DNA from 2 places in the Arthrobacter sp. CAN_A6 genome. Region 2 is predicted to be linked to the other one. Evidence: predicted binding sites of a transcription regulator. Region 2 holds the regulator's gene; the other holds the start of a gene.

Region 1 (15,971 bases), on a different contig from region 2:
CGGCGCCGGTGGGATCGTAGGCAGCAACGGGAAGCGCCGGCACCCACTCCTCCTCGCCCGTCAACGAGTCGATGGCCATGGCGCCGTGCTGCCCCACCGTCACCACCGCCACGGGGACGCGGTCAGCGAGCGCGTACAGCGCGGCCCAGGGATCGTCCGTCTGCGTATAGGCCATCGCCTCGGCTCCATTGGGCATGAAGGCGTGGAAATACTCGAGTGAACGCAGGGTTTCCGGAGCCCACTTCCCGGCAGGATCCCACCCCACATCTCCGAAAAGCTTGGTTCCGTTGGCGCTCGCCGCACGCGCCCAGCGTTCGACCTCCAGTTCGACCCCGACGACGGCGGCACGGCAGCGCGGCGGGTCTCCGATGAGCGTCGAGGCGGAGAGGGGCGACGGGTGGCCATGGGTCACCATGGAGCGGTCGCGGTGCACCGACAACGAGACGGTGACGGGCGAGTGCCAGTTCTCGAAGACCCGGGACCGCGAGAGGTCGACGTATTCCTGATCCTGGAGGATGTTCCAGTTGGACTGCCCGTACCCGTCGTCACCGAACGCGGCCGCCAGCGTGGTCCGGAGCCCCAGTCTGCTCGCAGCGATGGCCTGGTTCGCGATCCCTCCCGGGCTCGAACCCATCCCGTCGGTCCACACTTCGGTGCCGGGTGACGGCAGTTGCTCGAGTCCGGTGAAGATGATGTCGAAGAACACCTGGCCGGCGACCAGCAGGTCGAATTCGGGTTCCTCACTGGTCCGCCGGCCGGCCAGGGGGTCGAAGCGGTGCTGATGAACCATGTACGGCACAATACTCGTAGGCTGCACCGCCGGCCTGCGACGTGCTGGAAGGGAGCGGAACGCCGATGAAACTGGTGATCGTAGGCGGCGGCGGGTTCCGTGTCCCTCTGGTCTACCGCGCGCTGTCCCAAGGGCGTTTCGCCGGCCTGATCGACTCGCTGGTCCTGGTGGATGCCGATGCCGGACGCGCGGAGGCCATCCGGCGGGTGCTCGATGACATGCCGCTCTCCGGGGATGCGGGGCTCGCGGCGAGGCCGCCTCCGGGCGCCGGTTCCGGAGCCGCCGGCGGCTCCGCGCCCGATGCCGGACACCGGCCCGAGGTGGAGGTCCGATCGGACCTGCGTACTGCGCTGGTGGGGGCCGACGTCGTCTTCGCAGCCGTCCGCAGCGGCGGGCTGGAGGGCCGCGTCCTCGACGAGCGTGTCGCGCTCGGTGCGGGCCTGCTGGGTCAGGAAACCGTCGGTGCGGGTGGGATCTCCTACGCTCTCCGGTCCATTCCCGACATGATGCACGTGGCGCGTCTGCTGCAGGAGCACGCGCCCGACGCGTGGCTCATCAACTTCACCAATCCCGCCGGAATGGTGACCGAGGCGCTCCAGACTGTCCTCGGCGGGCGCGTGATCGGCATCTGCGATTCGGCGTCGGGCCTCGTGACGCGTGCCTGCGCTGCCGCAGGCATCCCGCTGGCTGCCGGGTCCCTCACCGGCGTCGACTATGTGGGCCTGAACCATCTCGGGTGGCTGCGGGGATTGATGCACGACGGCGAGGACCGGCTTCCGGCCCTGCTGCGGGATCCTGCACGGTTACTGTCCTTCGAGGAGGGCAGGGTGTTCGGCCCCGACCTGCTCCGGCTTCTCGGCGCCCTGCCCAACGAGTACCTGTTCTACTACTACTTCCATCGTGAGGCACTGCGTGCTGTGTCATCCGCCGGGCAGACCCGCGGCGAGATCCTCGCGAGCCAGCAGCACGGGCTGTACCCACGACTGCTCGAGGCGACGCACCCGTTCGCGGTATGGGAGGAAGCGCGGTTGGCGCGGGAGTCCGGTTACCTCGTGGAGGCGCGCCGCCCCGACGAGCAACGGGAACTGAGCGACCTCGCCGGAGGCGGGTACGAGAGGGTGGCGCTGCAGGTGATGCACGCGCTGCTGACGGACACTCCCGCCGAACTGATCCTGAACGTCCGCAACGGCACAACCTTCGGTGGGCTGCCGGAGGACGCTGTCGTCGAGGTTCCGGCGCGGGTGTCCGGCAGCGGGGCTGTTCCGCTCCCCGCCTCGCCCCTGACCGTTTCCCAACTCGGTCTGATGGCGTCGGTCAAGGGGGCTGAGCAGCAGGCCGTGCAGGCGGCTTTGCGTGCGGACCGGGACGCGGCGCTGAAGGCCTTCACCCTCCACCCGCTCATCGATTCGGCGCACGCTGCAGCCCGCGTGCTGCAGGGGTATGAAGAGGTTTTCCCCGGCCTAAGGAGCTTCTGGCGGGAGTGAGAGCTCAACCGGCTCGAATGTCGAGGGCTCGAGGACGCAGTCCCGGTCGAGATGACGGCGTCCCAGCAGCCACTCTTCGCCGGCCTCCTCGGAGTCGAAGTAGCAGGTGGGATACGGCGGGCGATGCACACCGATGAAGAATCCCGCCAGGAGCCGGTCCACGGCCGAGTGCCCGACGAGCGCCATCGCCGAGATATCCAGGTTCCCGGCGAAGGCGCTGAGGGATCCCCGGCTGAGGGACACCATGCCGTTGAGGTTGACGAGCATCGGCCCGCACACGAGCGGGGAGAGTTCAGCAAGCCGGGCGATCAGCTGGCGGGCGTCGTCGTCGGAGATGGTGATGCCCCGATCCCAGTCGACGCGGATGAGATCGTTGTCCTCCCGGACCGCGAGGAACCTGCCCGTGCGATTTCGCGGATTGTTCATGGGTTCCTTCCTCCGGAGCTCATTCTTCCGAGCCAGCTGAGCGCATCGGCCTCCGAGGTGAAGAATCCCGTGGGATGGCCGGCGTTCCCCGAAGGTGCAGCCAGAACCCGGTCCATGGGACCCTGCCCCACCATTGCCGCGGCGAGGACATCGCCGCAGGCATTGAAGACGTCCCGGGCCTCGGTACTGATGGAGATGAGCATCGTCAGGTCGACCAGGAGTACGTACGGTTCCCCGCCGGCCAGAAAGGTACTCGTTTCCAGGACGGACCGGGCGTCGTCGGCTTCCACCTGGGAGGAAGGCTCCCACTCGAGGCGGAGTCCGTTTCCTCCAGTGGTGCTGATCCACGCCTTACCCCTGGCAGCTGACACGCGGCCCATCGAATCTCCCCCGGTGACTGAGCACTTTAGCGATGCACTGTAGCGAAGCGTAGTCCGAAGTTCCCGACCGACCCTCGTGACACGGCGGAGCGTTCGAGAAGCCTTGTTACGGGGCCGGGTCGTCGGGGAGAGAACACAAGCTTTTCCCAAGAACGGCACGTGATGATTGCGTCAAGGCAGCAGTTCAAGAAAAGCCAGCGGCAGAACCGCCGGTAATCGGGCGGCTGCCCTCGAATGGGACCGGGGGCCGCAAGCCCTCTTGAGACCGGGGCTTCACCCCCAGCAACGCCCCCGGTCCCTTTCTCGACCTTGCACCGGTTGCACCGGATTGAACCGGGTTGCTTCAGGTGGTGTCGGGGCGCTCCGGGTTGCTACAGCTCGCTTCTGGGGAATCGTCCCGAATCGCTTCCACGAGAAACGCCGGACCCGACCGTTGGTTGGATCCGGCGTTTTGCGGCGCTCTTGAACAGGCGTCCTAGGGCTCCACGGCCTGCTGCCTGTTGCGTGGATCCGTACCCTCTTCCACGACGTCGGAATCGTGGTTGGTGGTCACCGCGATCTTGCGGGACCTCGCCTTCTCGACCACAGGGATGGTGACGCTCAGGACACCGTTCTCGTAATGTGCGGAAATGTTTTCGGTGTCGATTCCCTGTCCCAGGTTGAGTTGGCGCAGGAACGAGCCGCTGTCGCGCTCACGGGTCAACCACTGGACGCCGTCAGCGCCCTGCAGTGTCCGCTCCGCACGAATGGTCAGCAATTGCCCGTCGACATCGATGTCGACCGATCCTGGATCCAACCCGGGAAGATCCGCATTCAGGACGTAATGATCTCCCTGGCGGTACAGGTCCATCGGCATCCCGCGCAGGCCCGGCCCGCTGTTCAGAAGCGCACCGGCAACACGGTCGATCTCGCGGAACGGGTCAAACCTCATAGCCATTGTTGTCAACTCCTTCAGGTGTGCCGCTTCCCTCGGAAGCAACGCTCGATCCATTGTTTCGGGTAGTTGAGCGTCCTTCGCTCAACTACGGAAATAGGTTAGCACTCCTGCAGGGAGAGTGCCAGATCTGCCGGAAGATTTTTCCCTTCCGCATTCGACCCGACCACCGGTGTCCCTCGACCCGGCAACGGCCGGTGCCGACCGCTTAGGATGGCCGGAAGGACCTGACACAGGACAGGTCCTTCCGGGGCCTTTCCCGCGACAGGAAGCCAGGTGGCGCGGTGGCAGCGAACAAGACCCGACCGAGTACGGCCGACCCGATCGCCTTCCTCAACGATGTCACCAACGAACGACGCCGCAATGACGGCTTCGCGGTGCTCCGGATGATGCAGTCGATCACGAAGCTCGACCCCGTTCTGTGGGGGCCCTCGATGATCGGGTTCGGGCAGTATTCCTACAAATACGCCTCCGGTCGCGAAGGGGACGCCCTCGCCGTCGGGTTTTCCCCTCGGAGCGACGCCCTTGCCCTGTACGGACTCACGATCGCCCCCGGCGCGGAGGACCTCCTCGCCCGTCTGGGCAGGCATCGGACCGGCGCTGCGTGCCTGTACATCCCGTCGCTGGCAGAGGTGGACACCGAAGTGCTTCAGGAGTTGATCCGGCTGGGCCACACCTACATGACGACGGCGGACTTCACCCTCGGCTAGCATTCCCGCGGATGCGTCCCTAGAGTTCCCGATACATGATGTGGAGGCCGGTCAGTCCCTGCACAGGATGCCGGAAGGCGTTCGGAACAGTGCCGATCACCTCGAATCCCAGGGACTGCCACAGCGCCACCGCCCGCTCATTCGTCTGCACCACGGCGTTGAACTGCATCGATTCGTAGCCCTGACCACGAGCCTCCTCCATCACCCGCTCAGCGAGCAACCGCGCGAATCCTTTCCCGCCGGAGTCAGCCGCCACCAGAAACGAGGCGTTGGCAACGTGGCTGCCGTTGCCCCCACGGTTCGCGTGCAATTGAGCAGTGCCCACCACGACGTCGTCGTCGGCCACCACATAGACGCACAACGTTGCATCGAGGGGTTCCTCGGGAAACCACTCCCGCCGCGCTGCCTCCTCCTCCATGGCGGGATCCCAGCAGTAGGTGTCCCCGGCCCTGACCACCGGCTCCATGATGCGCCAGAGGGCGGCCCAGTCACTACGGACCGCCCTCCGGAGGGTGCGCATCAGGCCTTCAGCGCTCCCGCCCACAGGTTGATGTCCGATTCGACGGCGAACTCATCGATCGCGTGAAGCTCCTCGGTGGTGAAGTCGAGGTTGCCGACGGCCGCGAGGCTGTTCTCGAGCTGCTTCACGCTGGACGCTCCGATGAGCGCCGAGGTGATCGGCGTCCCCTTGGCCTGCGGCCGCAGGATCCAGGCGATCGCCATCTGGGCCAGCGTCTGGCCACGCCCGCCCGCGATCTCGTTGAGGCCCCGCACGCGCCGCAGGTTGTCCTCGGACAGGTGGCCTTCCGAGAGTGACTTGTCCGCGGCGGCCCGGGAATCCGCAGGAACGCCGTCGAGGTACCGGTCAGTGAGGAGGCCCTGGGCAAGCGGTGAGAACGCGATGGACCCGGCGCCCACCTTCTCGAGCGCCTGCGGCAGGTTGGGCTCACCGTTCTCGACCCACCGGTTGAGCATCGAGTAGGACGGCTGGTGGATGAGCAGCGGAGTCCCCATCTCGCGCAGGATGGCTGCGGCCTCGATGGTCCTTCCGGGCGAGTAGGACGAGATGCCGGCGTAGAGTGCGCGCCCGGACCGGACGGCGGTGTCCAGCGCGCCCATGGTTTCCTCGAGGGGAGTCTCGGGGTCAGGCCGGTGGCTGTAGAAGATGTCCACGTAGTCGAGGCCCATGCGGTTCAGCGACTGGTCGAGGCTGGCCAGGAGGTACTTGCGGGAGCCGAAGTTGCCGTAGGGGCCGGGCCACATGTCGTAGCCGGCCTTGCTCGAGATGACGAGCTCGTCGCGGAAGGGCCGGAAGTCGTCGGCGAAGTGGCGCCCGAAGTTCGTCTCAGCACTGCCGTAGGGCGGTCCGTAGTTGTTCGCCAGGTCGAAGTGCGTGACGCCGAGATCGAAGGCGCGGCGCAGGATGGCGCGCTGGGTATCGAAGGATTTGTCGTCGCCGAAGTTGTGCCAGAGGCCGAGGGACACGGCGGGCAGCTGCAGCCCGCTCTTGCCGACACGGCGGTACTTCATCTTTTCGTAACGGTCTTCCGCGGGGTGGTAGGTCATCCACCCATCCTATTGGGGACATCGCCGCGCCGGCTCTCCGGAACCGTTCAGCTGTTCTGTCCCCGCGCGGCAACTTCCCATTCGTCCTCGACCGAGCCGTTCCGCACCACGCTCACCCGATCGACGAGGTTCATCGTGAGGCACACATGGTTGGGGACAATCCGCAGCCGCTGCCCGTGCGCCGGCATCGCGGCGCCGTCGGGCCATTCGATGGTGGCGTGGTGCTCGGACAGTGCGACGATGCGTGCGGCGGGCTCGTCGAGAAGCCTCCCGTAGCCGGTGGCCCAGGCGGGACGGTCGCTCCCCAGGATCTTGCTTCCGGAGTCGACGACGACGCGGCGGCCCCTGGCGTGTGCCGGAGCGGATCGGCTCACGACCGTTGCGGCGACCGTCAGCGCAATGTCCTCCAGGGCGCAGCGCTGCAGCTCGTACTGCTGCGCGTCCCCGAGAACGTAGACGCCCGGACGCAGCTCGGTGGCCGCGCCTCCTCCGCCGAGAAGGGCTGTGGGCGTGGAACCGCCACTCAGCTCATCGACGTCGAATCCTGCGGCTCGAAGGCGCGACGACGCTTCCCTGAGCGCGGTGTCCTCGTCCTGCAGGGCGTGCTGGGGCATTCCCGGTGCATAGCTGTGGCCGGGGAAGGTGAAGGCTCCTTCGACGAGGAGTCCTGCATCCGCGGCCGCGCGGGCGATGTCCACGACGTCGGCGGGCCTGGCGCCGCTGCGGTGGTGCCCGCTGTCCACCTCCACCAGTACGCTGACGTTCCGGGCTCCGGTGCCGAGATTCCGGCCCATCTCCGCGGCGCCCTCCACCGAGTCGACGCCGACCCGGATGGCCGCTGCTTCGCTGAGGACCCGCAGGCGCCGTGCCCGTCGTGCATCGACCCACAGCGGGTAGGCGATGAAGAGATTCGCGGCCCCGCCTGCCGCGAAGGTCTCGGCCTCACCGATCGTGGCCACGGTCAGGCCCACCGCGCCCGCTGCGAGTTGCCTGGCACCGATCTCGAGGACCTTGTGCGTCTTCGCATGGGGCCGCAGTCTCACTCCCCGCGTGTGCATCGCCGACGCCATCCGTGCAATGTTCGCATCGAGCACACCGACGTCGATCATCACCGACGGCGTGTCGATCTGGTCAGGAATCATCGGCAGACAGACCGGCGCGGGCGGCGGCGCTTCCCAGGTGGAGGACTCCGGTGTCGGTGGCCGCCGCGATCCACGCGAAGCCCTGTTCCTGAAGCGCCCTCGTGCGGTCCAGCGAGCCCGCATAGGCGCCCGCCAGTATCCCTGCTGTGCGGCAGGCCCGCACGATGGCGGGAAGCGGTGCGTGCTCCGAGCGGTCGGACAGAAGGTCATCGACGTCGAGCCCGAGCGCGAGGGACAAATCGAAGGGGCCCACGAACAGCATGTCGAGGCCAGGCGTCGCCGCGATCGCGTCGAGGTTCTCGACGGCGAGCGAAGTCTCCACCATCACTGCACAGAAGGGCACGGGCACTTCGGTCCCACGGCTCGCGGGAGTGCCGGGCAGCGGACCCCAGCTGCGCCTGCCCCTGGGCGGACAGTGGGCAGCTGCCACGGCCGCCTCGGCGTGCTCCGCGGTGTCGATCAGGGGCACGATGACGCCGTCGGCTCCGGCGTCGAGCGCTCGTCCGATGAGCGTGGGATCATTCGCTGCCACCCGCACCAGCACGGTGGCCTCCCGATCGCGCCGCAGGGCGAAGAAATCCCGAAGGCTGCGGTCGTCGAAGTGGCCATGCTGCGCGTCGAGGCCCAGCCAGTCGAAGCCGGCGTGCTCGAGCTCTGCGGCCGTGCGGGCATCCCCGAGGGTCACCCACACACCGGGTTTCGTCGTCATGCAGCCATTCTCGCCGAAACGGCGCAGGAAGTCGTGCACCCGTGGTGGGCAGCGGGCCGAACACCCGCAGGGAATGCGCGAGTTCCGGCGTCAGGGCACCACAGGAAGCGCGCGATGCAGCTCCGACACCGCGGAAGAGGCGGGAGCTCCCGCCGCGACGAAGCCGTCCGGCCGCACGAGGTAGAAGAAGCCCTCCTGCAGGCCCTTGTCGGGTGCCGCAGGAAACCGGTGGACGGCCAGGCCGAGGGAGCGTCCGACGGCGTCAGCCACGGCGTCGTCCATCCCGCCATACGTATGGACCTGCCACACCGCCTCCCGCAGGACGTCGAAATTGACGCCGGTCCATGGCAGTCGCCGTCCCACCACACGGCCGCGACGGCCATTTGCCGCTTCCTTCGCACCGGGGCTCATCCAGTAGTGGATGCGGAGCTGGCCCAGGTAGCCGGCAAGCCGACCGGCGAGAGGCAGGCGCGGCACCACCCGCACGACGACGGGCAGCACCAGTCGCGGCACCAACCTGCGGGCCAACCGGGCCGGAACGGCGTTCGAGGTGAGGAACCCGAACACCCGGTCGGTCGAGCGGACCAGGCGCCGGGCAACGGGGCGGCGTTCGGAGTCGTACCGGTCGAGATAGTCGGGCGACGCCGAATGCCGAAGAACATCGGCGAGCTTGAACGCCAGATTGTGGGCATCCTGCAGCCCGGTGTTCATCCCCTGGGCGCCGACGGGCGAATGGAGGTGCCCGGCATCCCCGGCGAGGAACACGGCGCCGTCGCGGAACCGGGCCGCCAGACGGTGGTGCACCCGGTAGGTCGAGAACCATCGCGACGTCCCGTAGGAGACACCGAAGATGGCTGAAAGCCGAGCCTGCGCAACCTCTTCCGAGACGTCGGCATCCCCGGCTGTGGGGACAACTCCGATCAACCGGAAGGCGTTGTCGCTGCCGGACGGGGACTTCATCGGGAACGCGAGGAGGAAGTCGGAGGCGCCCTGACGGATATTGACCGACGCTTCGGCGAGCCCGCCCACGGCGAGCGCGTCCAGCACGTAGAAGGTGTGCTGGTTCGTCACTCCTTCGAAGGGAATCCCCTTCAGGCGGCGGACTTCCGAGGATCCACCGTCGCACGCCACGCAGTACCGCGCCTCGATGACAGTGGGTCCGTCCCTCCCCTCCACCGATGCCGAGACGGTGCCCGCATCCTCCAGTCCCACCAGCCGCGTACCCCACAGCACCTCACCACCTGAAGCGACGAGGTTCGAGGCGAGGAGCTGCTCGTTGCGGCTCTGCTCGAGGAAGAACAGGCCGGGGAACGGCGTGAGGCCACGCCCCAGCTCGCCGAGCGGAACCGGCGCATAGGAACGTTTCCCGTACCCCTGCCGCACCAGGCCGGCGTGCTGTGCCTCCTCGAGCACGCGGTCGGCAAGGCCGAGCTGGTCGAAGATCTCGAGGGTGCGGGACTGCACGCCGATGGCCCGCGACTCCCGCGTGGGCCCGGCCTTGGCATCGATGAGAACGGCGTCGACGCCGAGCTTTCGCAGCCAATTCGCCAGCATCAGCCCGGTGGGTCCCGCACCGACCACCAGGACGTCGGTGGTGCGGTGCGGGGTGTCCACGGGTTGCTCCTACAGGGCCAGGATCAGTGACGCATGCGGCGGCAGCTGGACGGTGTCCTCCAGCAGGCCGACGCCGTCGACGGTCGAGAGCAGCACTTCTGCATCGACCGCTTGCAGCGGCACGGTGCGGAGCTGGTCGCTGAGGTTGAGGACGACGGCGGTCCGTCCCCGGTGAAGGACGAGCCACCGTTCGTCGTCGCTGTACTCCACGGAGATGCCGGCGAAGTCCGGCTCCCGCAGTTCCGGGCGGTCCCGGCGCAGCCGGATCAGCGTCCGGTATGTCTCCAGCAGCCGGCCCTGCTCCTGGTTGCCGAGCTCGGACCAGTCGAGTTTCGCCGACTCGAACGTCGAAGGTTCCTGCGGGTTCGGCACGTCCTCGGGCTTCCACCCCATGCGCTCGAACTCCCGGAGCCTGCCCTCGGCGGTGGCCTTGCCCAGTTCGGGCTCGGGGTGTGAAGTGAAGAACGGCCACGGCGTCCGGGCTCCGTACTCCTCACCCATGAAGAGCATGGGCGTGAACGGCCCTGCCAGGTTCAGCACTGCGGCCTGAGCCAGCTGCGCGGTGTTCAGCGTGGCGCTGATGCGGTCGCCGGCAGCACGGTTGCCGATCTGGTCGTGGTTCTGCGTGCACACCACCAACTGCAGCGGCGTCACCCGCTCGACATCGATCTCGCGGCCGTGGTGGCGCTCGCGGAATGACGAGTAGGTGCCGTTGTGGAAGAACCCCTTCTCGAGGACCTTGGCCAACGCGCCCACCGAATCGAAGTCGGCGTAGTACCCCTCGGTTTCCCCCGTGAGGTTGACGTGCACGGCGTGGTGGAAGTCGTCGCTCCACTGCCCGGCCAGTCCGTAGCCATTCACGCCGCGCGCCTGGATCAGGCGCGGGTTGTTGAGGTCGGATTCGGCGATCAGGAACAGCGGCTTTCCGAGTTCGGCTGCCAGGGCGTCCGTTTCGGCGGCGAATTCCTCGAGGATGTGCACGGCACGCTCGTCGTGGAGGGCATGCACGGCGTCGAGCCGCAGGCCGTCCACATGGTAGTCGCGCAGCCACATCAGCACATTCTCGATCACGTAGCGCCGCACCTCGTCGGAGAGCGGGCCGTCGAGGTTCAGCGAGTCACCCCAGGTATTAGACTTGCCCTCGGTGAGGTACGGCCCGAACTGGCCGAGATAGTTGCCGCTCGGCCCCAGGTGGTTGTAGACCACGTCCTGGATGACGCCGAGGCCCTTCTGGTGCGCGGCGTCGACGAAGCGCTGGTAGGCGGCAGGGCCCCCGTAGTTCTCCTGGACCGCGTACCACAGCACGCCGTCGTAACCCCAGTTGTGCGTTCCGTTGAACGCGTTCACGGGGAGGAGCTCCACGTACTGGATGCCCAGCTCCACCAGGTAGTCGAGGCGTCCGATGGCGGCGTCGAGGGTGCCCTCGGGAGTGAAGGTGCCGAGGTGCATCTCGTAGATCACGCCCCCGTTCGGGCCGGGCGAGACCCAGCCCTGATCCTGCCATTCGTGCGCGGCCGGATCGAAGGTGCGTGAAAGACCGTGGACTCCTTCCGGCTGCCGGCGCGACCGCGGGTCCGGTACCGGCGATTCCGATCCGTTGACCAGGTAGCCGTAGTCGACGTCACCGGTGGCAGTGGCGGCGGAGACGCCGCCGGGGGCGGTCCACCAGCCGCCGTCGCCCTGCGTCATCTTCCGGGCGGTTCCGTCGACGAGGAGGGAAAGGGTCTCGGCGCGTGGCGCCCACACATCGAAACTGCTGCTCATGATGCGTCCTCCTGGACGAGTAGTGCTGCCGGGAAAGTGGGGAAGAGGTCGGCTGCCCGCACGATGCCGCCGGTCACCGCGGTGCCCGTGATCGCGCAGGTGTAGGAACCGTCGGGAAGGTGCACCGTGGTGTCGCCCCAGCCGCCACGGTTCTCGAGGCCGTACGGCAGGCGGGTCACCAGCACGACGACGCCGCCCCGGTTGAACGCGAAGACGTGGTTCGCGGCGGAACCGGCGGCCTGCACGGCCTGGTAGCCGGAGAAGAGTTCCGGTCGGTCGCGGCGCAGTTTGAGTGCCCGCGACACGACGAGCAGTTTCGCTGCGGCGTCCTCTCCCACGGCGGGAACAGCCCCGAAGTTGAGGTCGGTCAGGGCCTGCCGACGCGCGGCGTAGTCCACCTCGCGGCGGTTGTCCGGATCCACGAGGGAGAAGTCCCAGAACTCGGTTCCCTGGTACACATCGGGGACCCCGGGCATGGTGAGCTGGAGCAGTTTGGCCGCGATCGAATTGGACCAGCCGTGCCCTTCGAGCCGCTGGGCCATTCCGCTGACGAGATCGTTCACTCGGGCGTTGTCGAACGCGGCATCGACAGCGCTGTGCATGGCCGCTTCGAACTCCTCGTCCGGCGCGGTCCAGTGGGTGCTCAGGTCGGCTTCACGCGAGGCCTTCTCCACGTACGCGTGGGCGCGTTCGCGGCTGAGCGGCCACGCACCGAGAAGCGACTGCCACATCAGCGGCGCGAAGGAGGGGTCCGAGATCGGCGCGAGGGTTTCGAGTTCGGCGAGGAGCCGCGCCCACTCGTCGGGCATCTCGGACAGCACTACGATCCGAGCGCGGGTGTCCTCGCTGCGCTTGGTGTCGTGGGTGCTCAGCGTGGTCATCGACAGCGGGTTGCTGGTCTCCCGCTCCAGGAGGCGGCGGTGCATCTCCAGGGGATCGATCGCGAAGATCGACGGGTCCGCTCCCACCTCGTTGAGCGAGACCAGCCGGCTGTACCGGTAGAACGCCGTGTCCTCGACGCCCTTGGCCATCACCATGCCTGAGGTCTGCTGGAAGCGCCGGGCCAGGGCGTTCAGCTCGGCGTCGGGCTCCCCCTCGAGGAACGGGTTGAGCAGCGGGTGGAGGACCTCGAGAGTGGCGCCGAGGTCCGGGCGGCGCACCTGGGCGTCGCGAACGGCGTCGGCGAGGTATCCCGCGCCCTCGGGCAGGTAGCTTCGGTAGACGGGGAAACAGGTCAGGAGTTCGGCGAGTGCATCGGCCGCCTCAGCCGGGTCGAGGCCCGCGCTCTCGGGCACCAGCCGGGTCAGGCGGAGCACCTCCGAGCGGAGGATGCCATCCGCGATGCCCCGCTTGGTGCCGTGGATCATCTCGTGGAACGGCTCCACGGGAACGAGAGCCGTGAGGTCGTGCTCGCCCGCGGGATCGGTGAGGAGGCGGTCGACGTCGGCGAGCGCGTCATAACCCGTGGTCCCTTCGCACTCCCAGTTGCCCGGCAGTTCCTCGCCGGGCTCCAGGATCTTCTCCACGAGGACGTAGGCGCCGCCGGTCAGCTCGCGGAGATCCTCGAGGTAACCCACCGGATCGGCGAGGCCGTCGGGGTGGTCGATGCGCAGGCCGTCGACGAGTCCGTCGTCGAACCAGCTCCGCACCTCGCTGTGGCTTTCCTCGAAAACCCACGGCACCTCGACGCGGAGGCCCGCCAAGGTGTTGACCCCGAAGAATCGCCGGTAGTTCAGCTCGCTGTCGGCGCGGCGCCAGTTCACGAGCTCGTAGTGCTGTTTCGCGTGCACGTCGGCAGCGGTGTCCCCCGGTGAGAACGTGCCCTCGGCGATGGGGTAGCGGTTGTCGTAGTAGCGGAGTTCGCCGTCCACCACCTCGAGTGCGTCCTCCTCGGAGTCCCCGTCGCCCAGCACCGGAATGCGGATCCGCCCGTCGGCTGAGTCCCAGTCGACATCGAAGGCTTCGGCCATCCGGGAACCGCGGCCCTCCTTCAGGAGTTGCCACCACCACGCGTTGCGTGCCGGCGTCTCGATGCCCATGTGGTTGGGCACGATGTCCACCAGGATCCCCAGTCCCGCCCCGCGGGCGGCGGTGCTCAGCTCGATGAGGGCTTCGCGGCCGCCCCGCGCGGGGTCCACGGTGGAGGGATCGGTCACGTCGTAGCCGTGGCCGGACCCCTCCTCCGCGGTCAGGATGGGCGACAGGTACACCCAGTCCACCCCGAGGTCATGCAGGTACGGCACCAGTGCCGCGGCTTCCCGCAGGTCGAATTCATTTCGAATCTGCAGCCGGTAGGTCGATTTCGGTGTCTTCACGCATGTCCTCCTGGGAACTGGGATGCAGGGGTGGTTAGGCGGTGCCGGTCTTGGCCGTGACCTCGTTGGCGAGGATCGCCAACGACGCCGCTACCGAGTGGTCGAGATCCTCGGCTTCGGAGTGGGCGCGCAGCACTACCATCGATTTACCTTCGATGGAGATCGTCTTCCCTGCGGGGATCGCGGCGGTGTCGGCGAATTTGCCGGCGGTGTCGATGACCTCGTCCCAGGACGGGCCGTACTCGTCCGAGGGGATGGTGAAATCGACTGCTTCATCATGTGCGTTGAAGTACAGGAGGAAGTTGGCGTCGGTGATGCGCTGGCCGCGGGCATCGCGCCCGCGAATCCCCTGCCCGTTGAGGAACACGCCGATCGAGCGACCGAACCCGCTGTCCCAGTCCTCCGGCGCCATCAGCTCGCCCGAGGTGTCGAGCCACACGATATCCGGCAGCGCCTCACCCTCGCCGCGGCGCACCGGGCGTCCGTCGAAGAAGCGCCGACGCCGGAAGGTCGGGTGCTCGGAGCGCAACCGGTTCACCGCGGCAGTGAATTCGAGCAGCGGCTGGTCCACCTTGTCCCAGTGCACCCAGCTGAGCTCGGAGTCCTGGCAGTAGGTGTTGTTGTTGCCTTCCTGGGTACGGCCCAGCTCATCGCCGTGCAGCAGCATCGGCACACCCTGCGAGAGCAGGAGCGTGGCGATGTAGTTGCGCTGCTGGCGGACGCGCACAGCGTTGACCTCGGGGTCGTCGGTGGGGCCCTCGACTCCGCAGTTCCAGGAGCGGTTGTGGGATTCGCCGTCGTTGTTGCCCTCGCCGTTGGCCTCGTTGTGCTTCTCGTTGTAGGACACGAGGTCGCGGATGGTGAAGCCGTCATGGGCGGTGACGAAGTTGATGGACGCGACGGGACGCCGCATGCTGTGCTCGTAGAGGTCCGCGGACCCCGTGAGGCGGGCCGCGAACTCGCCGATGCTGGAGGGCTCCCCGCGCCAGAAGTCACGGACCGTGTCGCGGTACTTGCCGTTCCACTCCGTCCACTGCGGCGGGAAGTTGCCCACCTGGTACCCGCCGGGGCCTACGTCCCAGGGCTCGGCGATGAGCTTGACCTGCGAGACCACCGGGTCCTGCTGCACCAGTTCGAAGAAGGCCGAAAGCCGGTCCACCTCGTAGAACTCGCGGGCGAGCGCGGAGGCCAGGTCGAAGCGGAAGCCGTCGACGTGCATCTCGGTGACCCAGTAGCGCAGGGAATCCATGAGCAACTGCAGGGAGTGCGGGTTCCCGACGTTGAGGGAGTTACCGGTGCCCGTGGTGTCCATGTAGTACTGTTTGTCGTCCTCCACCAGGCGGTAGTAGGACACGTTGTCGATACCGCGCATCGAGATGGTTGGGCCCATGTGGTTGCCCTCGGCCGTGTGGTTGTAGACGACGTCGAGGATCACCTCGATGCCTGCCAGGTGCAGTTCGCGCACCATGGCCTTGAACTCCTGGACCTGCTCGCCCTGGTCACCGCTGGAGTTGTACTTGTTGTGCGGAGCGAAGAATCCGATGGTGTTGTAGCCCCAGTAGTTGGAGAGGCCCTTCTCCTGGAGCGTGCTGTCGTTGACGAACTGGTGCACCGGCATGAGTTCGATCGCGGTGACGCCGAGCTTCTGCAGGTGGGCGATCACGGCCGGGTGGGCGATGCCGGCATAGGTGCCGCGCTGCTCCTCGGGAATCTCCGGGTGCAGCTGGGTGAGGCCCTTGACGTGCGCCTCATAGATGACCGACTGGTGGTAGGGAGTGCGCGGCATGCGGTCGCCGTCCCAGTTGAAGAAGGGATTGATGACGACGCCGAGCATCATGTGCGCGGCGGAGTCCTCGTTGTTGACGGAGTGCTCGTCGCCGAAGTTGTAGCCGAACAGTGCCTGGTCCCAGTCGAGGTCGCCCGCAACGGCCTTGGCGTAGGGATCAAGGAGGAGCTTGTTCGGGTTGCAGCGGTGTCCCTCGGCGGGGTTGTTCGGGCCGTGGACCCGGTAGCCGTACTTCTGCCCGGGGCTCACCTGCGGGAGGTACCCGTGCCAGACATAGCCGTCGACCTCCTTGAGTTCGATGCACGTCTCCGTACCGTCGTCGTCGAACAGGCAGAGGACAACCAGGTCCGC
Region 2 (15,971 bases):
CCATCCCCACCAAGCGGAGCGAGACCTTCACGACGGCGGACGACAACCAGCCGTCCGTAGCCATCCAGGTCTTCCAGGGCGAGCGCGAGTTCACCCGCGACAACAAGCCGCTCGGCACCTTCGAACTGACGGGTATCGCACCGGCCCCCCGCGGCGTCCCCCAGGTCGAGGTCACCTTCGACATCGACGCCAACGGCATCGTCCACGTCTCGGCGAAGGACAAGGGCACGGGCACCGAGCAGTCCATGACCATCACCGGTGGATCCTCCCTCTCGAAGGAAGACATCGACCGCATGGTCCGCGAGGCTGAAGAGCACGCCGCCGAGGACAAGACGCGCCGTGAAGCAGCAGACACGCGCAACGGTGCCGAGCAGCTCGCCTACTCCGTGGACAAGCTGATTGCCGACAACTCGGACAAGCTGCCCGAGGAGGTCAGGACCGAGGTCCAGGCCGACGTCGACGCACTCAAGAAGGCGCTCGAGACGCAGGACAACGACGACGAAGTGAAGGCCGCGTTCGAGAAGCTGCAGTCTTCGCAGTCGAAGTTGGGCGAAGCGATCTACGCCCAGGCCCAGCAGGAAGCCGGCCAGCCAGGCTCGGATGGACCTGCAAATGACGAGTCCGCTTCCACCGGCGCCGACGAGGATATTGTTGACGCCGAGGTTGTAGACGAAGACACCAGCGAAAAGAAGTAATCATGCCGCACCACGGAAACGAAGAAGAGCATCAGTCGGAACCGGTAAGTTTTAGCGACAACCGCAAGATTGACCCTGAAACGGGCAAGGTCCGTGGGCAGCAGAAGGACGCCGGAAACCCGGCACCGGAAACCCCGGTGACCGGGGAGCCGGTGCCTGATCCTGACGCGCTGGATGGCGAGGTGCTGGACGCCGAATCCTCCACCGCCCGGGATGAGGCGGAGGGTGACGCCCTCGCCCAGGCCGAAGCGATCCTCAACGAGGCAGGCGTCGACGGCGAGTCCAACCCCGCGGTCGACGTCGTCGCCGAGCTTCGCGACGACCTGCTCCGGCTGCAGGCCGAGTACGTCAACTATCGCCGCCGGGTCGAGCGTGACCGGGATGTGGCGAGGGACCAGGCAGTGATCGGTGTCCTCAACTCGGTCATGCCCGTGCTCGATGACATCGACGCCGCTCGCCAGCACGGTGACCTCGCCGAGGGCCCGTTCGCGGCGATCGCGGCCAAGCTCGAGAACGTCCTCAAGGCATACGAGCTGACGCGCATCGACGAAACCGGTGTGGCCTTCGACCCGAACATCCACGAGGCACTGATGCAGCAGCCCAGCGCGGATGTCACGACGGACAGCGTGAACCAGATCCTCCGCGCGGGGTACCGCAAGGGGGAGCGGGTCCTCCGGGCCGCCCAGGTGATCGTCGCAGTGCCGGAGTAATCAGTGCCATGATCGCCGGGACAGTCCCCGAACGGCGGCAACGAAATATCTGCGGGCCCGGCGGCCCTTGGAATATTGAAGCCGCCTTCCTCGGAAACTGTCTCGGCTGCGCTGCTTACTCACCCATGTATTAGACGAACGACGAAAGGAGACACCAATTGGCTAGTCAGGATTGGGTCGATAAGGATTTCTACAAGATCCTCGGTGTCTCCAAAGACGCATCGGATGTCGACATCAAGAAGGCATACCGGAAACTCGCACGCAAACACCACCCTGACCAGAATCAGGGCGACGCCGGCTCCGAACGGATGTTCAAGGATGTGTCCGAGGCCTACTCGGTCCTCTCCGACGCCGAAGAGCGGCAACAGTACGACGCCATCCGCGCCATGGGCGGGGGAGCGAGGTTCTCTGCTGGAGGAACAGGCGGCGGGGGTCAGGCCGGCGGATTCGAGGACGTCTTCGGCAATCTCTTCGGGCAGGGCGCCGCTCCCCGCACCCGTGGCGGGGCACGCGGCTCCAACGGTTACAGCAACCTGCCGCCCGAATTCGCCGACCTCTTCGGCGGCGGCGGGGGCGCAGGAGGATTCTCCGGAGGTTTCCAGCCTCCGGCACGCAAGGGCGCCGACCGCACGGCGAGCACCACCATCTCCTTCGCCGGTGCCATCCGGGGAACTACCGTCGGCCTGCGTGAGCCATCAGGTGAGCAGATCGATGTGCGCATTCCCGCCGGGATCAAGGAGGGCCAGAAAGTGCGAGTGCGCGGCAAAGGCCAGACAGGCCCTGCCGGCACGGGCGACCTCATGGTCACCGTCCACATCAAGGACCACCCCTTCTTCCAGCGCGACGGCGACAATATCCGCGTACACGTGCCCGTCACCTTCCCCGAGGCCGCCCTGGGTGCGCAGATCGAGGTGCCCACACTGTCGGGTGACCTGGTGAAGATGAAGGTGCCCGCAGGAACGCCCTCCGGACGTACCCTGAGGTTGAAGGGCCGTGGCGTGTCAACCGCCAAGGCCGCAGGGGATCTGTTGGTGACGATCGACGTCGTTGTTCCCCAGAACCTCTCGAAGGAGGCCGCGGCCGCGGTCGAAGAGTTTGCGAAAGCCACCGCCGATGCCGACCCGCGCGGATCCCTGGCAGAGAAAGCCCGACTGTAGCCGGCGGAGCCAGTCCCCGACCATAGCGCCCACGCGATACGAACGACGTGTAGTCAGCACATCGGAAGGAGGTTCTCGGTATGGATTCAGCGATCCCCATCTATGTGATTTCCGTGGCAGCCGAACTCGCCGATATGCACCCTCAGACCCTGCGCCAGTACGACCGGCTCGGCCTCGTCATCCCGAGCAGGGCGCCCGGGCGGGCCCGCCGGTACTCGCCGAAGGATGTGGGAACGCTTCGGGAAATTCAGCGTCTGTCCCAGGAGGGTGTCTCATTGGAGGGTATCCGGCGGATCCTCGAGCTCGAGAACCAAGTGGCTGCGCTGCAGTCCCGGGTGCAGGAACTGGGCGCGGAGCTGGCGCTCCGCCGCAGCCAGCCGGACGCGAGCCGCGTGTTCGCGGCCGGGCTCGCCGGCGACGTCGTCACCCTGGCCAGGGGCAAGCGCCCCCGTCCACGAAGCCAGGCCCTCATGGTGTGGCGGCCGGATCCCCAATCCAGCGGCGACAAACGGGTCCTGTGAGGAGCCGGCCGCGCTGGCCATCGGCCAGGGCCGATCTGGATAATCACGCGTGCTCAGGGCAGACTAGAGGCATGCGCAACCATCCACAACCCTTCCGGAAGATGTTGGTGTAATGGACTCGTTCATCGAGATTCTTGCCCTGGGCGTAGGTATTCTGACGGCGACAGGAATAGGCACCGCCGTTGCCGGATGGGTGGTCGTCCGAAAGGTCAAACGCTCCCGCATCCTCCAGCGAGCAGCAGGGAACAGCGTACTCGCAGCAAAGTCATTTGCGCCGGACAAGGCCGTTCGGGAACCCGCGAGACTGATCGGCGAGATGCGCCGCTCCAGCAGGGCGACCCGGGGTGCGATCGAGGAAGCCACCCGGCACGGGTGGCCGGTGGGCCATCTGCCGCAGGCAGCCCAGGACCTCGATCGTGCAATGCTCTCGCTTGAGAATCAACTCCGCATTGCCGACCGGGAGCCCAACCGGGCGCTCAAGGGTGAATGGACAGCGGACCTCGCGCAGCAGGCGCGTGCCCTCGATGAACTCTCGGCGGACCTCCGCAGGTGCCTGCTCCAGTCCAGCCGGTCCGTCGATCAGCTGCAACTCGAACAGGCCAGTTCCCGACTGACCGCGGAGATCAGCGCCATGCAGTCCTGGCGGAGCTCCTACGGGTCCCGGCAGGCCTGGTAGGACGGCACAGTGTCGATCAAGCGTCGGATCACCCGCATCGTCCAGGCCAATCGTGCCGCTGCGCAGGCATCGAAAGAGGATCCGCAGGTCAACGCCCGGCACGCGCAGGACCAGCAGCAGGGCATGCTCGACCGCGCGAGACGTGCGGCGGCCGACGTCGCAGCCCACCGCCGGCGCATCGAAATAGCGGCCTCCGAGGCCGGGGCCTACACACAGTACCTTGATGAGCAGGCGGCTGCGGCGGTCCAACGGGGCGACGACGAGACCGCGCGCAACGCTATCCGTGAAGGCATCGGTGCCCGTAAGCGTTATGACCTGCTGGCGCAGCAGTTCTCGGAAGCTGACCGGCAAAGCCGGCAGTTGCAGGCTGATCTGGAGCGCCTTGAGCGCCGGATCTTCGACAGTTCCCTCGAATACCAGAGCATGCTGGCACGGCGTGCTGCTGCAGAGGCGGCCCTTGGAGTGCAGGAGTCGATCAGCGCCTCGTCGAGGGCGTCGTTCGGTGCCGAAGCCGCCCGCAGGGAGGCCGAGCGGGAAGTGCGCCGGCTTCGAGCCCAGGCCGAGGCACGGGAGGAGCTGGCCTGGACGGACCCGTCGTCGCCGCGCATGGAACAGGCGTTCGAGGAACTCGAAGCCGAAGCTGAGACGCAGCAGGAACTCGAACGGTTGAAGAAGTCGCGGGCTACAGGCTATCGTCCCGGGCAGCGGTAAGCGCGTCCAGGACGGCGTCGTCGACGTCGGCCGGTTCCCGCAGGCGCAGGCGCCAGGCGAAAGGGTCGCCGGCGGAGCGCACGGGTTCGAGCGCTGCCAGGTCCGATAGGTCCACCCGCACGAAGACGTCGACGGTCGTCCTGTTCGTCGGTGTCACCTGGGCGAACTTGCGGCGCGGGGTCTGCAAAGAGACGTAGGTCTTGCGCATCTGGATCTCCACGTTGTCCGCGGACTGCGCCCACAACAGCAACCGGTCGGCGATGGGCCGCAGCGCAGGCCTGTCGGCGTACTGGGCTTCGATCAGCTCATCGGCGGATTTCAGGAAGAATTCCGGGTAGCCGAACATCTCCCAGTCGATGCTCATGAGGTTGTAGCCGGTGATGCCCTGGCCTTTCAGCCATGACGACAGGGACTCCCTCGTGGTGATACCCGCGTTTCGAGCCTCGTCTGCCCACACCGTCGCGCTGCGTCCCGTGGTCCGATTCAGACGCTCCGCGCTCGAGTCGACCATGCTCTGCCAGGTCTTGATCTCGCTCATTCACCCACTGTAGTAGAGGTGTGGCCTGCAGAGTCTGCTCAACCAGTGGGGCATTTCAGGTGAGCTCGGTTGCTTCGATGACCTCCTTACGGACTTCGCCGCTGACCGTCTCCGCCTCGGTGATTGTCTCCTTGGTCAGGGTGATCCGTTCAACGGGGACGGTTTCGAGTTCGATAACGGGCCGTTCCTCGTAAAGGACGATCTCGTACTCTCCTTCATCGAAGGGAGTGCCGATCCTCTCCACGCCGGGGGCGGCCGCGATTGCTTCGCCGGCGTCTCCCGCCGGTAGGTGCTCGATCCGGATTTCCTCACGACGCACGGGGATGGTCTGGGTGACGGTCTCGGTCACGATGTATTTGTGGATACGGACTTTGCCGCTCTCCCTGGTTTCGGTGCCTACCCTCAGTCGCTCCTCCGAGCGGGTCATTCCCGGATCCGTCGCGCCTGACCCGGCCTGGGCATCCTGTCCCGCCGCAGGCATCCTCAGACCGTAGTGGCGGAGGAGCTGTTCCTCCTGATCGGTGTTCAGGCTTTCGACGTCCGACATTCTCGGTGAGCCTTCCACCAGTGCCTTTCCGTAGGGGACACGAAGATCGCGGCCGTCCACGGCGGCTCCGGAGAGCGGGACGAGCGCTGTCGCATTGCCGGAAGAGCCTGTCCCGACGAGGATCCAGGACGGCTGCCCGGTTGCATCATCGACGAAGACCCGTTCGATGGAACCGAGGTTCCCGTCCTCCGTCAGGACCTGACCCTCCGCATTGATCAGATCGGCTATTTGTTCATGGGTAATCATGGGTATCTCCTCGAGCTGGGTCTGGGATTGGGAGGTGCGGTCGATGGTCAGCGGAGGGGAGTGGCGTCGTCGAATCCACCGGACCCGTCGACCCCGGTGACCCCGTCCGTCTCCAGGCGTTCCTTCCGGACCACTTCGTTCACCGTCTCGGTGTGGGTGACCGTGTCCTTGGCCAGCCGAACCCGTTCAACCGCGACGGTTTCCTTCCCGACGACCGCCCGTTGCTCATGGAGGGTGATCTCGAACACCTCTTCACGGAGCTCCGCATTTCGGGGCGCCTTCTTGCGGTTGGCACTGGAAATGGGCTCACGCTCGATGCGCACCTCCTCACGGGATAGCGGAACGGTTCGCGTAGCGGTTTCGGTAACGACATATTTCCGCAGACGGACACGCCCGGCCTCGCGCCGTTCGACGCCGATTCGCAGCTGCTCCTCGGAAAGTGTCAGTGCAGGGGCTTCCGTCGAATCGGAGGAGGGTGCTACCGATGCTTCGCTTTCGGACAAGGGCGTACCAACCGCGTCGGTCGTGCCGGACTCTCGCAGGCCGTAGTGGCGGTAGAGGAGGTGCTCCTCCTCGGGGCTGAGGTGGCCGTCGCGGTCCACCTTCGGGGCGTCCTTCACCCTGTCCTTCGGATAGGTCACCCGAAGATCCTTCCCATCGATCACGGCGCCTTCGAGCGGGATGAAAGTTTCGGAGGTTCCGAACAACCCGGTATTGACCGTCACCCAGCTTGCCCGGTCGGTGTCGTCATCGACGTAGATCTGACCGATGGGACCAAGCTTGTCGCCGTCGCTGGCGAAAACCTTGCCACGACCCCTGAGAAGGGTGTTGACATCATCCTGCGTAATCATCGGTGCTCCTTGTAGCTGGCATTTTCTCGGGGGCGGAACCGGCGAGGGTGCCGGTGTCGACAACTTCCTTGCGGAGGTCAGCGGTGAGGGATTCCTCGGTGAGGATCATGTCCTTGCTGAGCCGGATCCGCTTCACGGCGACGGTCTCCATCCGGACGACGGGGCGCTCCTCGGAAAGCACGATCGAATAGCGGCCATTCTCCAGTTCCGGACTGCTGATCTCCACGCCCGGAGCGGCGCCGGAACCCGCACCGACCGCGGGGCTCGTGCCGGGACCGACGGCGGAAACGGCTTCGGTGTCCTGCACCTGTTCGATCCGGATCTCCTCACGGCGAACGGTGATCGTCCGCAGAACATTCTCGGTGACGACGGTTTTGGAGAGACGCACCCTTCCCAGCTGCTTGGTCTGGGTGATCACCCGGACCTGCTCCTCGGACCGCACGATCACCTGACCTGCTGGCTGGCCAGGATCACTGCGAGCCGCTGTCCCGGCGGCGATGTCTTCAGCGCCGGTGCGTTCTCCACCGGTGGCCGTCCGGGCGGCCATCTTTTTGCCCTTGCGGCCCTTCCTGCCGGTGGACCCGGTAGTTGCGGAAGGAGCATCGGTTTCGGGAAGAGCCGCCGCGCGGCCGCTGCCCTTGGGTGCCTTCTTGTTGACATGGCCGGAGATCCCTGATCCCGGAGCAGGGACATCAGTTGCCCGGTCGAATCCGCGGACGTCCCCAACCGGAGGCTCCCCCTGTTTCCGTGTAACCATGCTGTTCCCTTCCGTCAGTACAACCTTCGGTCGCCACATCGACGCCCTCGCCACTCCACATAATAGCAAGCAGGCTTAGCAATTAGTGACGAATCTTTCAGGGTCCCCGGAACCGGATTGGTAAAGTCGCCGTATGACTGAGCTCAGCGGTTCCCATTTCCTGGTCGTCGGTGCCACCGGGGTTCTCGGAGCCGAGCTTTCTCGAAGGCTGGCGGCGCTGGGAGCGCGATTGACGCTCTCGGGGAAATCAGCAGCGAAACTGCAGGCCCTGGCGGACGAACTCGGCAACGCCGTCGAGGGGACAGTCGCCGCAGATCTCGGAAAGGCGGGCTCGCCGACGGAGATCGCGGCGGCCGTGTATGGCAAGGAACTGAACGGACTGGTGTTCGCCGCGGGAGTCGTCGCCTTCGGACCGGCGGTTGCTGTGGAGGACGACACCCTCGATGAGCTGATGCTCGTGAACCTCCTTGGATACATGCGGCTCATGCGCGAAGTAGGTCCACAGCTGGTAAGGGATTCTGTGGTGGTGCAGGTGAGTGCAGTGGTTGCCGAGAGCCCGACTGCGGGGATGGCCGCGTATTCGGTGACGAAGGCAGGACTCAGCGCTTACGGCAAGGCGCTGACCCTCGAACTGAGGCGCCAGGGCGTGCGGGTGATAGATGTCCGGCCTCCGCACACCGAGACGGGGCTGGCTGCGCGGCCGATCGCCGGCGACGCGCCCCGGCTGCCGCAGGGCAAGGACCCGGGTGCTGTGGCGGACCGCATAGTGCAGGCGATCGTCGACGGGGAGAAGGACCTGCCGTCGTCGTCGTTCAACTGACCGCACAGGAACTGGGAGCCTATCCGGGTGCGGGCTGTGCCCCCGGCGCTGAACGCAGTGCCCCTGCCGCGATGATCCCCGCGAGGACGGCCAGGCCCGCGGCGAAGCCCGCGACGCCGAGCCAGCCGAAACGCACGAAGAACAGGCCACCCGTCCAGCCGAGCAGGCTCGAGCCGGCGTAGTAGGAGAAGTTGTAGAGACTCGAGGCCTGGCCACGGCCCAGCGTGGCCAGGCCCGGCGTCCAGCCCGCCGCAATGGAATGGACGATGAAGAATCCGCCGGTGAAGATCAGCAGGCCCACCAGAATCCACGGAATCGAATCCGCCAGGGTCACGGCCAGGCCGACGACCATGACCGGAATGCCGGCAAGGAGTACAGGCAACCTGCCGTACCGAATGGTGAGGCCCCCGGCGATCCGGGACGTCGCCGTCCCGGCGAGGTAGGCAAGGAACATCAGGCTCGCGAGGGATTCCGGCAGCAGGAACGGCGGCCGCTCGAGCCGAAATCCCAGGTAGTTGTACACCGCCACGAAAGCTCCCATGAGCAGGAAGCCCTGCGCGTACAGGGCGAAAAGGCGCGCCGAGCGCAGATTCAGCGCCACACGTTGCCAGAGCGGTGGACCTGCGCCGGGGACAAACGCCTCGAAACCGCGTGGGCGCGGGGCAAGCCAGAGGAACGCCGCCGCCGAGAGTGCCGCGACGGCACTCACGCTGAGCACCCCCATCCGCCAGTCACTTGCTTCAGCAACCGGCCCCGCGATGATCCGCCCCGTCAGCCCACCGATCGTGGTCCCTGCCACGTACGTGCCCGCAGCCACCGCTACGTGGAGTTTTTGGATTTCCTCGTGCAGATAGACAAGGGCAACGGCGGGAATGCCGCCAAGTGCCGCGCCCTCGGCGAACCGGATCAGCAGCAGCACCTCGTACGTCGGCGCTGTGGAGACGAGGAGGCCCAGCCCGACGGCGGTGCTGATCGCCCACGCCATGGTCTGCTTGCGGCCCGCGCGATCCGCCACCCAGGACCACGGAATGACGGCGAGTGCCAGCCCCAGGGTGGCTGCGGACACGGTGAGCGCTGCGTCGGACGGAGAGACGGCGAAGCTCCGGGCAAGCCCGGGAAGTACTGCCTGCACCGAATAGAGCTGGGCGAAAGTGGCAACTCCCGCGAAAAAGAGGGCCAGGAGCACCCGCCGGTAGCCGACGCTGCCCTTGGCATGTCCCGGCCAGGGACTGCCCGCGTCGAAACAGCTCATCTGGACCGGCAGCGCGGATTCAGAGGCGGCGGTACGTGAGGTCGAAGACCATCCGCCCCGCCTCGAGGGCCTTGTTCTCGAAACTCGTCAGGGGACGGCCTTCGAAACGGGGAGCCCACCCTCCAAGGGTGTCGGTGCCTTCATTGACTCCGGTGTTGCCGGTGCTGACCGGGTCCTTGCCTTCACGGATCGGCGCCCCGCCCACCACGAGTTCGACACCGCTTTCCCAGACCTGGGTGAGCGGGCTCAGCGCGCCGGTGCGCTCGCCGTCGTGCAGGTTCTCGAAGTGCGGGGAGGCATTGAGTACGTTGCGCATCTGCACTCCGTAGCTCGACCAGTCCGTGGCAAGCCGGAAGAGCGATCCCGGGGCAAGGACGCGGGCCGCAAGATCGACAAAGGGCTGCTGGATGAGGCGCCGTTTCAGGTGACGGGCCTTGTGCCAGGGGTCCGGGAAATAAACCCACAACTCACTGACCGACGACGCCGGCAGCATCGCCTCCAGGGCTTCGGCAGCGTTGACCTGGGCCACCCGGACATTGGTCAGTCCCCTTTGGTCGATCCGGAGCATGGTCTGGGCGAGGCCCGGCCGGTATACCTCGAGGGCGAGGAAGTTCTTGTCGGGTTCGCGCTCCGCCAGGTGGGTGATCGCTTCACCCAGGCCGGACCCCACTTCCACCACGAGGGGAGCGTGCCGCCCGAAGACGGCGTCGACGTCGAGGGTGAAATCCGGTGCCACCGACGTGTCGGTGGTGATCCGTGGAAGGGCGATCAGGTATTCGTCGGCCAGTTCCTCCCACGCTTCCCGGCGTCGGCCCTGGAGCCGCGAACCCCGCCGGACGAAGGATACGGGCCGGCTGCGAAACGGTTGCTCGCCCGTGGCGGCAGTGCCTGGGATGGTTGCTGCTGGTGTTGCTGCCGGGACGTCCTGATCTACGTTCATCGCTCTCTAGGCTACCGCGCACCCGGATCCTGCCGCGACCGGCACCGGAGGTATTCCTCCTGACGCCTGGCGTGGAGAATTCTCACTCGTCGGGCTCGGTGTCCCCGGTATCCGGGCCCTCCGCGGGATCCTGGGCGTGCACTCCGGTGTCTGATGGGTCGGCCGTCCGGTCCCCCTCAGCCGGTGCCTCGCTGTGGTGGCGTACCACCGGTTCCTGGCCTTCATCCTTCTTGTCCATGGCGTTTCCCTCCGGAAGTTTCGCTGAAACCGTTTCGGCCCCACTGTAGGCTCGGTGATTGCGTGCACGCAACGGATTCCATTGCTCGTGCCGATACCGAGGGAGGACTGGGGGCGCGACATCCCCTCGAAGGCCCCCTTCGTCCGCCGTGAAGAGGATGGAATGCCTGCTCCTACTGACGTGAATGCCGGACGCAGCGCCCGCGTGGGCCTCGCATTTGTCGGCGTAATGCTGATCGCCGTGAACCTGCGGGTCTCCTTCGTCAGTGTCGGCCCCCTGCTGAACGACATCAGCACTGACCTGGGACTGTCCAGCGCGGGGGCCGGGCTCCTCACCGGATTGCCGCTGATCGCCTTCGCCGTCTTCTCACCAGTCGCTCCTGTGTTCGCTTCCCGGCTCGGCCTCGACCGAGCCCTGTGGGCCTCCCTGCTGTTGCTGGCGGCGGGAATCGTCCTTCGCTCGGTTCCTTTGGCGGGGCTCATTTGGGCAGGAACGGGCCTCATCGGGATTGCTATCGCCTTCCTCAACGTCCTGGTGCCCTCCCTGGTGAAGCGGGACTTCCCCGGACGGGTCAGCCAGGTGACCGGAAGCTACACGGCAACCCAGGCGGCGGTGGCAGCTTTGGGTGCGGCACTCGTGGTGCCCATCGCCCAGATGCCGCAGGCGGGTTGGAGGGTTGCCCTTGGCATCTGGGCCGGGCTCGCCCTGGTCGCGGTAGCGGCCCTCCTGCCAAGCCTGTTGCGACAGGACGAACAACAGCGGGTACCCGAACCGCACCGGGGGCCGTATCTGTCCCCCTGGAGATCGGTGCTCGGGTGGCAGGTCACCTTCTTCATGGGACTGCAATCCGTGGCGTTCTACGTTCTCATGGCCTGGCTCCCCACTATCGAGCAGGACCAGGGAGTGTCCGAGGCCGCGGCCGGGACGCACCTGTCGATCTTCCTGCTCGTGAGTGTCGGTGCCAGCCTCGGCACCGGAGCATTGCTCCACAGGTTCGCGGACCAGCGCATGATCGCGTTGACGGCCAGCGTCCTGGCCCTCATCACCTATGCAGGCCTGGCTTTTGCACCAGGCCTGACAATGCTGTGGGTAGTCGCGGGCGCACTTGGCTGTGGGAGCCTGATCGTCATCGCACTGTCCCTGTTCAGCCTCCGCACCAGCCACCATTCCCAGGCGGCGGCGCTTTCGGGAATGGCCCAGTCGATAGGGTATGCGCTGGGAGCGGCCGGCCCGGTGGTGTTCGGCGCGCTCCGAGACTGGAGCGGCGGGTGGACCCTGCCCCTCGCCGCAACCGCGGGCAGCATGGCCCTGCTGTGTTTCACTGCCCTGCTTTCGGGCCGCAACCGGCTGATTCAGGACGTCCGGCCCTAGGCTTCCACCCCGCCGCCTTCAGTCCTACGCGCTGTGCCGGGAGCCGCCGTCGTCTTTCGGTTCGTCCTCCTCAGGCTCGAAGGTGGACGGCTCGTCGGTGGACGTAGCGCCGATGCCGTCCTTCGAATCAGGGATTGTGCCCTCGGGCCCCGTTCCCTCGCCCTGCTCGCTGTCCCTGGATTTGTCCGGCATGTTCATTGGATCTCCCTTCCCTGCTGACTTGATCGTTCACCGATAACTCTAGGCGCCAACGTAAGCATTTACCCGGGCTATACAACGCCCAGCGCGAGCATTGCGTCTGCCACCTTGACGAAACCGCTGATATTCGCACCGGCTACATAGTTGCCCGGTACGCCGTACTCCTCAGCAGTCGCCGCGCACCGGTCATGAATACCGACCATGATCTCCGTCAGGCGCTGCTCGGTGTGTTCGAAGGTCCAGGAATCACGGCTCGCGTTCTGCTGCATCTCCAGGGCCGACGTCGCAACTCCGCCCGCGTTGGCTGCCTTGCCCGGACCGAAAAGGACGCCGGCCTGCTGGAAGGCCTCGACGGCTGACGGCGTGCACGGCATATTCGCACCCTCGGCCACTGCGAGCACACCGGAGGTGATCAGGGCACCGGCGGCTGATTCGTCCAGTTCATTCTGGGTTGCGCAGGGCAGCGCAACCGTTGCTCCTGCATCCCAGATCGATCCGCCGGCAACGAAATGGGCACCGGAGCCTCTCCTGTCCGCGTACTCCGATATCCTGCCGCGCTCGTTTTCCTTCACTTGGCGCAGCAGATCGACATCGATACCTGATTCCTCCACCACATAGCCGGAGGAATCGGAGCAGGCGACGACGGTGGCGCCGAAGTGCTGTGCCTTGGCAATGGCGTGAACAGCAACGTTTCCGGAACCGGAAACAATCACCCGCTGGCCCTCGAAGTCCAGGCCCCTGGCCCGCAACATCTCCCTGGCGAACAGTACTGTCCCGTATCCAGTCGCTTCGGGGCGGACGAGGGACCCGCCCCAGCTGACACCCTTGCCGGTGAGCACGCCGGACTCATACCGATTGGTGATGCGTTTGTACTGGCCGAACAGGTAGCCGATTTCCCTTCCACCGACCCCTATATCGCCGGCCGGAACATCAGTGTACTCGCCGATATGGCGGTAGAGCTCGGTCATGAAGGACTGGCAGAACCGCATCACCTCGGCGTCGGATCTGCCCCGGGGGTCGAAGTCCGAACCACCTTTGCCACCGCCGATCGGCATGCCGGTCAGCGCGTTCTTGAAGATCTGTTCGAAACCAAGGAACTTCACGATGCCCAGGTACACCGAGGGGTGGAAACGCAACCCGCCCTTGTAGGGCCCGAGGGCGGAATTGAATTCGACGCGGAACCCACGGTTGATCCGGACGGTCCCCGAGTCGTCCACCCACGGGACCCGGAAGATGATCTGCCTCTCCGGTTCGCAGATCCGCTCCAGTACGGCGGCATCGACGAACTCGGGATGCTTTCTCAGCACCGGCCCCAGCGAATCGAAGACCTCGACCACAGCCTGGTGGAACTCGGTTTCGCCCGGGTTGCGTAGAAACACCTGGTCACGGATGGAAAACAGGGCCGGGTCCATGAAACGCCTCATCTCAGTCAATGTGCTTTGCAGATCTCCGACTCAGGCTGTCGAAGCGGCTCGCCGTTGTCAAAGTATTTAGTGCCGTTGACCGGAGATTCCGGGGATTGATTCTCGAGGATCCCTGCGTTCCGAACGGGTATTGCAACGGTGGACCGCCAAGTACCGTAGGTGGCTTTCACCGCAGCCGCGGGCGCTGCGCCATGGCCACCGCTGGACGCGGGCGGTATAGTAAGCCTACTGACGAATAAGGAACCGTTTCGTCATCGCCTGTTCTAGTTGAAGGAGACACTATGAGCACGACAGTCGAAAAGCGCATCCTGGTGAACATGCCGGTGAGCACCGTCTACAACCAGTGGACCCAGTTCGAGGAATTCCCCCATTTCATGGGCGGCGTGAAGAGCGTGACCCAGCTGAGCGATGACCGTCTGGAGTGGGTCGCGGAGCTTGCCGGTGTTCGCAGGCAGTGGGAAGCGAAGATCCTTGAGCAGATCGTGGACCGCAAGGTGGCTTGGGCCGCGACCGAGGGCGCGACAAATGCTGGATCGGTGACCTTCGAAGACGTGGGGGGCGGCCAGACATCGGTGCACCTCACCCTTGAGTATGAGCCCGAGGGCTTGGTGGAAAAGATCGGCGACAAACTCAACGTGGTGGAGAACCAGGCCGAGGGTGACCTGAACCGCTTCAAGGAATTCATCGAGGATGAAGGCTACGCCTCCGGTGCATGGCGCGGGTCGATCGGAGGCGCCGCAGTCGGGACGCCGGGCATCGAAGACGCTGCAGGCTCGCGTGGCGACAAGGGCAAGGCGGGCGTTTCGGGGAAGGTGGCTGCTGGTGTCGGGCTCGCTGCCGCTGCCGCTGCCGTTGGTGTGGCCGCAGCAGCCAAGAAGGACGATCATCCCACAGCGACGGTCGTCCCCGAGACTGTCTCGCCCGTCGCAACACCGCAGACCGGTACGCCGTTGCCTGCCCAAACCGTCGGAGGCGCTGATACGCTCGCGGACCGCCCGATCGGCGATGGCACCGACAGGGACGTGGTCCATCCTTTCGATCAGACCAACGGCCTGACTGACCTCGACGGTGATTCGGACGGAACCGCGGAGAGCAATACGAGAAGCGCCGCAGAACGTGGGAACAAGCCACTGCTGTAATCAGCAGGAGCCCCACGCTCCTCGTTGGTAGGTGCGGGACGCACGGAGGAACCCACGACTCATCGGAGTCGTGGGTTCCTTCTTTTCTGCCCTGTGAACGAATCGATCACTACTCGAATTGCAGGGCCGAGACAGGTATTGACTACTCTTGTTGCGCCCATTGCCGTCGAACAGAGTTGAGAAGTCACAGATGTGACCTATGAGCTTGTGAAAGTGGTGTGCTATGGGCGAGGACATGATGGCAGGGCCCTTCTATACCGTCTCGGAGGTGGCCGCGACAATGCGGGTATCGAGGATGACGGTGTACCGGCTCGTGCAGTCAGGTGCAATCAGCGGCATCCGTTTCGGTCGCTCATACCGGGTGCCGGAAGCGGCCGTGAAGCAATACCTCGAGTCCGTCAACCCCGGGCAGCGGTCCGCCGGGTGACAACAACCACGAGGCCGACCCGAGCACCCTCTCCGCCGCGAGGTCATTCGGCCCGGATGTTGTTCAAAGCCGTTCGGCATCTCGGAAGCAAGGGGCCGGCATCCCACAGCGACGCCCGTGCCCTCCTTCTGACAACCACGCTCGCGTTGGTTGCCATCGGGCTGATGATGGTCCTCTCGGCATCCTCTTTCGAGCTTGCAGCCCAGGGAAAGTCCCCTTACGAAACCTTCTACAAGCAGGCACTATGGGTCGGGATCGGCCTCGCCGTCCTGGTCGTCTTCTCACGCCTGCCCCTGCACCTGTTCAGAAGGTACGCCGGGTTGATCCTCATCGGATCCTTCGTGCTGACGTTGCTGGTCTTCACGCCACTGGGGATTGAAGTCAACGGAAACAGGAACTGGATCGGAATCGGGCCAATCACCGTGCAGCCGTCGGAGTTCCTCAAACTGGGCACCATCATCTGGGGAGCCAACGTCCTTGCGCGGCGAACGCGGTCTTCCCGGAATCTCAGGCCCTTTCTCTTCCCGGTCCTCCCGGTGTCCTTGGCCGCCGTCGCGCTGGTGCTTGCCGGGAAGGACCTGGGGACGGCCGCGATCCTCGTGCTCATCATCGCCGGACTGTTCTTCTTCGCAGGAGCCAGCCTGACGGTATTCGGGGCCGGTCTCGCGGTGTTCGCGCTGGCGGCATTCGCTGCCGTCATCTCCAGTTCCAACCGGACAAGCCGCATTTCTGCGTGGCTGGACCCGGCCAGTG

The links. The regulator HspR, encoded in region 2, represses chaperone genes until heat shock. The targets are predictions, from matches to a motif close to AAGTTGAGTCNNNNNGACTCAACTT.
Region 1: IWX75_RS04225 (Hsp20/alpha crystallin family protein) is a predicted target of HspR. The motif match lies at 4,081-4,105, and genes of this name have one in related genera.

The regions. Positions count from the first base shown of each region.
Region 1 is NZ_JADOUV010000002.1:139,290-155,260, reverse strand. Features, by position in the region: gene IWX75_RS04245 (PfkB family carbohydrate kinase) at 1-790, opposite strand, end outside; gene IWX75_RS04240 (family 4 glycosyl hydrolase) at 856-2,274, shown strand; gene IWX75_RS04235 (DUF7793 family protein) at 2,251-2,700, opposite strand; gene IWX75_RS04230 (DUF7793 family protein) at 2,697-3,071, opposite strand; gene IWX75_RS04225 (Hsp20/alpha crystallin family protein) at 3,556-4,017, opposite strand; gene IWX75_RS04220 (DUF1801 domain-containing protein) at 4,299-4,724, shown strand; gene IWX75_RS04215 (GNAT family N-acetyltransferase) at 4,744-5,244, opposite strand; gene mgrA (L-glyceraldehyde 3-phosphate reductase) at 5,244-6,290, opposite strand; gene IWX75_RS04205 (alanine racemase) at 6,338-7,438, opposite strand; gene IWX75_RS04200 (HpcH/HpaI aldolase family protein) at 7,422-8,141, opposite strand; gene IWX75_RS04195 (FAD-dependent monooxygenase) at 8,232-9,755, opposite strand; gene treZ (malto-oligosyltrehalose trehalohydrolase) at 9,765-11,519, opposite strand; gene treY (malto-oligosyltrehalose synthase) at 11,516-13,834, opposite strand; gene glgX (glycogen debranching protein GlgX) at 13,869-15,971, opposite strand, start outside.
Region 2 is NZ_JADOUV010000001.1:482,836-498,806, forward strand. Features, by position in the region: gene dnaK (molecular chaperone DnaK) at 1-695, shown strand, start outside; gene IWX75_RS02435 (nucleotide exchange factor GrpE) at 698-1,405, shown strand; gene IWX75_RS02440 (DnaJ C-terminal domain-containing protein) at 1,564-2,562, shown strand; gene IWX75_RS02445 (heat shock protein transcriptional repressor HspR) at 2,643-3,083, shown strand; gene IWX75_RS02450 (hypothetical protein) at 3,196-3,759, shown strand; gene IWX75_RS02455 (PspA/IM30 family protein) at 3,769-4,470, shown strand; gene IWX75_RS02460 (DUF5655 domain-containing protein) at 4,442-5,008, opposite strand; gene IWX75_RS02465 (YsnF/AvaK domain-containing protein) at 5,064-5,801, opposite strand; gene IWX75_RS02470 (DUF2382 domain-containing protein) at 5,849-6,652, opposite strand; gene IWX75_RS02475 (YsnF/AvaK domain-containing protein) at 6,636-7,409, opposite strand; gene IWX75_RS02480 (SDR family NAD(P)-dependent oxidoreductase) at 7,543-8,229, shown strand; gene IWX75_RS02485 (MFS transporter) at 8,249-9,481, opposite strand; gene trmB (tRNA (guanosine(46)-N7)-methyltransferase TrmB) at 9,501-10,421, opposite strand; gene IWX75_RS02495 (hypothetical protein) at 10,504-10,659, opposite strand; gene IWX75_RS02500 (CynX/NimT family MFS transporter) at 10,822-12,030, shown strand; gene IWX75_RS02505 (hypothetical protein) at 12,055-12,228, opposite strand; gene gdhA (NADP-specific glutamate dehydrogenase) at 12,300-13,640, opposite strand; gene IWX75_RS02515 (SRPBCC family protein) at 13,934-14,791, shown strand; gene IWX75_RS02520 (helix-turn-helix domain-containing protein) at 15,015-15,218, shown strand; gene ftsW (putative lipid II flippase FtsW) at 15,275-15,971, shown strand, end outside.